DNA from 2 places in the Bacillus sp. 1A genome. Region 1 is predicted to be linked to the other one. Evidence: predicted binding sites of a transcription regulator. Region 1 holds the regulator's gene; the other holds the start of a gene.
The links. Region 1 encodes LexA, which represses DNA repair genes until DNA is damaged. Its sites were predicted from a motif close to CGAACATATGTTCG; they were not measured.
Positions count from the first base shown of each region.

Region 2: a site for LexA is predicted at 1,660-1,673, ahead of uvrB (excinuclease ABC subunit B). Genes of this name have one in related genera too.

Region 1 covers NZ_JBQYLZ010000001.1:2,869,001-2,872,218, forward strand. The annotation lists gene ACUN0F_RS14590 (PadR family transcriptional regulator) at 1-54, shown strand, start outside; gene ACUN0F_RS14595 (DUF1700 domain-containing protein) at 47-589, shown strand; gene ACUN0F_RS14600 (DUF4097 family beta strand repeat-containing protein) at 590-1,396, shown strand; gene lexA (transcriptional repressor LexA) at 1,485-2,105, opposite strand; gene ACUN0F_RS14610 (YneB family resolvase-like protein) at 2,247-2,903, shown strand; gene ACUN0F_RS14615 (DUF896 domain-containing protein) at 2,949-3,188, shown strand.
Region 2 covers NZ_JBQYLZ010000001.1:1,427,255-1,430,472, reverse strand. The annotation lists gene uvrB (excinuclease ABC subunit B) at 1-1,587, opposite strand, end outside; gene ACUN0F_RS07120 (hypothetical protein) at 1,863-2,483, opposite strand; gene ACUN0F_RS07115 (MerR family transcriptional regulator) at 2,480-3,218, opposite strand, start outside.

The sequences.
Region 1 (3,218 bases):
GATTTTGCAAAAGGCGTACAAGAAATTATTGAAGGGGTGGAATGGGATGAGTAAAGAACAGTTTCTTAAAGAATTATCAAGTCATCTTAGAAAGTTACCGGAAGAAGAGAGGAAAGATATTTTATTTGATTATGAAGAGCATTTTCAGTTTGGAATAGAAGAAGGAAAAACTGAATCGGAAATAATAAAGGGCCTTGGCTCTCCGAAAGTAATTGCGAAAGACTTACTTGCTTTGTATCGCTTTGATGAAATGAAAAAGGACCCATCTACTCCGAATATAACAAGGGCTGTCATGGCAGCGATTGGACTTAGTTTGTTTAATTTTATTATTGTGTTAGGCCCGTTAGTTGCAATTATTGCTTTTATATTTTCCTTCTGGCTCGGTGGAATTGCTAGTGTAGTGACACCATTTTTCGTTATTGGAAAAGTATTTATGGGTACTTTTATATGGTTGGATTTATTCGTTAGTATAACGTTTGTTGGGGTAGGTTTGTTGTTATGTATTATCGCTTATTATAGTACGAAGTGGTTTAAAAAGTTATGCGTACGTTATGTAATATGGAACTTCAAAATGATAAAAGGAGAGTAGATGATGAAGAAAATATTATTAGTAGCTATCGCTTGTATCATTATTGGAGTAATAGGGATTTCACAAACATATGAAAAAGCAGTGCAAACTGCAGAAGAAGGAAATAAAGAAGACGTAATTAAAAACGAAACACTAAAAAATATAGAAGTTAAGTTAGATGCTGGGGATATTGTTGTCCAAAAATCTCCCGACTCTTCTTTTTATGTAAAGCAATCAGGAGATGTACGTAAACACGAGGTTCGTATTGCCGAAGATGGTGACACATTAAAAATTATTGGGGAAAGAGAAAAAGGTGCTTCATTTGATTTTTCTTTTTACGATTTTAGATTTCAAACGTCTACAATAACTCTCCTCGTGCCTGAACGTTCATACCAAGAGATAAAAATAAATTCATCAGCTGGACAAATAGAAATAAGTGATGTGAAAAGTGATTGTGTAAGTGTTGGGACACTCGCTGGAGAAGTAGATTTGAAAAATGTCACAGCAAGAAGTGTGGAAGGATCTTCAAAAGCTGGTGAGGTGAGCTTTAAGAAGGTAATAGGAAAAGTAACTGCGAAGTCGGCTAGCGGGGAAGTGCATATTATGGATCATGATCCTAAATATGATGTAGAGGCAAGTTCAACTGCTGAGGATGTAGATATTACTTTATTAGAAAAACCACAAGATGCAGTTATAACTGGGCAAAGTGCTGCTGGTGAAGTAATGATTTTTAATGAAGAAAATAAAAATATAACAATTGGCAATGGTAGTAAAAAGATTAGTGGTAAAACAGCTGCTGGCGATGTGACGATTGAAACTCGTTCATAAGAAATAAAATGTATGAAAATCTATCAAAATACAAAAAAAGAAGATAATTACCGTATATAAATAAGGTAATTATCTTCTTTTTTTATTCTTAATGTAAATCACGATATACGCCAATTACTTTTCCAATAACTGATACTTGTTTTAAAATGATAGGTTCTAATGAAGAGTTTTCCGGTTGTAGACGGAAATGGTCTTTTTCTTTATAGAAACGTTTAACAGTTGCTTCGTTATCTTCTGTTAAAGCGACTACAATTTCACCATTGTATGCAGACTGTTGTTGGCGAACAACAACTAAATCCCCATCGAAAATACCAGCTTCAATCATACTATCTCCGGAAATACGTAACATAAATACTTGGTCTGCTCCAGCAACAATGCTAGCTGGAAGTGGGAAGTGATCTTCTACACTTTCAACTGCTGTAATCGGTAATCCAGCAGTAACTTTTCCGACAATTGGAACTTGAATAACAGATTGTGTCTCTGTATCCATTCGGTTGTCACCTAAAATTTCAATTGCTCGTGGTTTTGTTGGATCGCGTCGAATATATCCTTTTTCTTCTAGTCGTGATAAATGTCCATGCACTGTAGAACTAGAAGCGAGGCCGACTGCTTGACCGATTTCACGTACGGAAGGTGGATATCCTTTTTCTTGTACTTTTAGCTTAATAAAGTCGAGAATGTCTTGCTGGCGTTTCGTTAACTTTTCCATGTTTTCTAACACCTCGTTTTCTTTCATTTTTCTTATTAATAAGTATAACATGCGAAAAAACATTCTACAAACATAAGTTCGAACGAAAGACGAATTTATGATACACTATAAGGAAAATATAGTGAGAAAGAAGGGTTCAAAATGAATGCAATTATTTATGCACGTGTGAGCACAACAAAAGAAGAACAGGAAACATCATTATTGCGTCAAAAAGATGAATTATTGCATTTAGCTGAGCGCTATCAAATGAATGTTGTAAAGGTGATTGAGGAGCAGGCTAGTGGTTATACAATTGAACGTGATGGCATATTAGAAGTGCTAGATACAATTCGCGATGAACAAGTTGATGTACTTCTCATACAAGATGAAACGCGCCTTGGAAGAGGGAATGCAAAGATTGCATTAATGCACTGTTTACATAAAGAGGGAATAAAAGTATATACGCATACGCATAATGGAGAATTAGAACTCTCTGACTCTGATTCGATGGTACTAGATATAATTGGGATTGTTGAAGAGTATCAAAGAAAGATCCACAATTTAAAAATTAAACGTGGCATGCAAAGAGCGGTAGAGAAAGGATTTCGTCCAGAGAATAATTTGAAAAATCGTCATTTAAGTATAGGACGTGAGAAAAAAGAAGTGCCAATTGAGGAAATTGTACGTTTACGCCGGAATGAATTAACTTTTGAAGAAATTGCAGCAACACTTCGTGGTTTTGGTCATGATGTTTCAAAAGCAACTGTACATCGAAGATATGTAGAATATACAAAGCAATTGCTTGATAAAGAGGACTAACTATTGTATGATAATAATCAGTTTTGAGTAAAAGGGGGATTCGAGATGCAAAGTCACGAACTCATTGAACGCATTAACTTCTTAGCGAAAAAAGCAAAAGCTGAAGGTTTAACTGAAGAAGAACAACGTGAGCGCCAATCGCTACGTGAACAATATTTAAAAGGATTTCGTCAAAATATGTTAAACGAACTTAAAGGAATTAAAGTTGTTAACGAAGAAGGTACTGATGTTACACCGGCGAAATTAAAAGCTTTAAAAAAGCAAGATAATGCAAAATTAAACTAAAAGATGGGCGAAGCCCATCTTTTTTATGTA
Region 2 (3,218 bases), 1.4 Mb from region 1:
ACGCAAGAATCCTTCCTTATCAGCATCTAAAATAGCTACAAGTGATACTTCTGGAATATCTAATCCTTCTCGTAATAAGTTAATACCGACAAGTACGTCAAACTTACCAAGGCGAAGGTCACGGATAATTTCAATACGTTCTAACGTTTTAATTTCAGAGTGGAGATAGTTCACTTTAATTCCTACATCTTTTAAGTAGTCCGTTAAATCCTCTGACATTTTCTTCGTTAAAGTCGTAATTAATACACGTTCATTTTTTGCAATGCGATCTTGAATTTCACCTAATAAATCATCAATTTGTCCTTCAATTGGTCGTATATCAATTGGTGGATCTAAAAGCCCTGTTGGACGAATAATTTGTTCTATTACCTCCGGTGCCTGCTCTAACTCGTACGGTCCTGGCGTTGCCGAAACGTAAATAACTTGATTCGTTTTCCCTTCAAACTCATCAAACGTAAGCGGTCTATTATCTAAAGCTGATGGCAAACGGAACCCATGATCCACAAGTACTTGCTTACGTGCTTGGTCCCCGTTATACATCGCTCTTACTTGTGGTACTGATACGTGTGACTCATCCATAACAATTAAGAAATCTTTCGGGAAATAGTCTATTAACGTATATGGCGTTGCCCCCGCCGGACGAAGTGTTAAATGACGGGAATAATTTTCAATCCCTGAACAAAAGCCCATCTCACGCATCATTTCTAAATCATAACGTGTACGTTGCTCTATACGCTGCGCTTCTAACAACTTGCCATTATCATTTAATTCCTTTAAACGCTCTTCTAATTCTTTTTCGATATTTTCAATAGCGACCTTCATTTTTTCCTCACGTGTAACGAAGTGAGATGCTGGGAAGATCGCTACATGATCACGTTCTGCTAATACTTCACCTGTTAACGCATTTACTTCGCGAATACGATCGATTTCATCGCCGAAAAATTCAATTCGAATACAATGCTCATCAAGTGATGCTGGGAAGATTTCAACTACATCTCCGCGCACACGGAATGTACCACGCTTGAAATCAATGTCATTACGTCCATACTGTACATCAACAAGTTCACGAAGCAATTGATTGCGGTCCTTTTCCATACCAACTCTAAGTGAAACAACTAACTCGCGGTATTCTTCTGGAGAACCTAAGCCGTATATACACGAAACACTCGCAACAATAATCACATCATCCCGTTCAAATAGTGCAGATGTTGCTGAGTGACGCAATTTATCGATTTCATCATTAATCTGCGCATCTTTTTCAATAAACGTATCTGTTTGCGGCACATACGCTTCTGGCTGATAATAATCGTAATAACTAACAAAATATTCAACTGCATTATTCGGAAAAAAATCTTTCAGCTCACTATATAACTGTCCTGCTAACGTTTTATTATGAGCCATGACAAGTGTTGGCTTCTGCACCTCTTTAATGACATTTGAAATCGTAAATGTCTTACCCGTTCCTGTCGCTCCAAGCAACACTTGCTTTTTCTTTCCACTATTAATTCCCTCTACAAGCTTCTCTATAGCTACCGGCTGATCACCTTGCGGGGAATACGCTGAGATAATTTCAAATTGATGTTCCACTTAAGTTCCGACCTCCTCATAAAAATCTGTATTATCATTTTACCACGAATACCCCCAAAAAACCTAAAAAAACGAACAGATATTCGGTAAAGTTTTCGACAATATATAGAAAAAGGAAGGAGAGCACACTTCCTTCCTTATCAAACCTTCTCCCGCATGAACAAACAGTAAGCACCACACTGATTAAAATTCTACTTCATTTAAAACCAGCTCTTTTTCCTACTGTCATCCTCTCCTATACAAACTATTGGTATACTAAAAAAAGCTACTTTCCACTATGAAAGTAGCTTCTTGTTCCCTTTCTCCTTCTTCGGAAAAATAACATATGAAAACGAAATAACTGTATCCACTAAAAGTATAATCGCCCAAACTTGGCTAACGCGACTCGCTGCTTTATTTAAAACAATTCCTGATTCTAACCAATTCCCCCATTGTTCAAATGGTACAAAACCGTACAGAAAGAAAAAGAAAATATGCACAACAACAAACAAACTAAGGTGTAATACCCAATTTTTTATTTCCTGTTTCGCATATGCCATACCTGTTAATTCTATCTGTTCTTCCATAATTGGCGCTGGTTCATTCCGCCATTTCGCAACTAGCTTTTGCACAAACATATCAAGCTTCTTCAAATCCTTTTTCCCGTAGAAGACCGCATATAATAAAATAATTACAGTAATGATTTGAAAGTTAGAGAACTTTCCTGTTTGATAGTAATCCACTACTGCTAAAGTTAAAATAAACACTTCATTTAAGAGTAGGACAATCCCCATAATAAAACTTGCCTTTTTCAAACGAAAACCGTAACGGAGTAAAAAGAAACTAATAGCCGATAACCAAAATACAATTTCTGCCCCAATTAAAAAATACCAACGATATTCTGCGAGTATACTCATTTATCATTCTCCCTTTCATCATAAATACGAAAAGCCTCATCCATATATATTAAAAGTTCTTCTTCAATTGGATACATGCTCATTTTCTGTGAATCTTCCTTCGATTTTCTAACTTCCCATAACTTATCTAAAAATGCTTCATCACCATTGGCCATTTCTAAACACTTCCGCATTAATTTCTTCGTTGCCCCTTGTACCTCATCATTTGCAGTTTCTTTACCATCTTTCATAAAAGTGCGAAATTGCTTTAATAAATCTACCCACTCTAAAACATTCGGATCTTCTTCACTCATATTTGGCAAATTATGAAGCAATTTTTGTTCTTCCTTTGAAAATAATTCATTTTGAAATATTTCACGTATACGAGAAGACTGTTTCGAAAGCTGAATCAGTTCAAACATAATTTTCCAATCAAGTTCTCCCTCTACATCTACCGAATAAACAACAGCTTGTAAAACACGCTCCATTCGATTAAATTTCTTTTGTTCTTCCTGTACAAATCGAAGTTGTTTTTTAAGCGAATCCTTTAAATTAAGCTCACCTTTTACTAACATATTCGCAGACTCTTTTAATGAAAATCCCATTTCCTTTAAAAATAAAATTTGTTGCAGCCGTATTACGTCAGCTTCACTATATAAACGATGTCCACCTTCTGTTTTCCCGCTCGGCTTTAATAAATCTATTTGATCATAATAACGTAATGTACGTACTGTTATCCCTGTTTCTTTCGTCAAT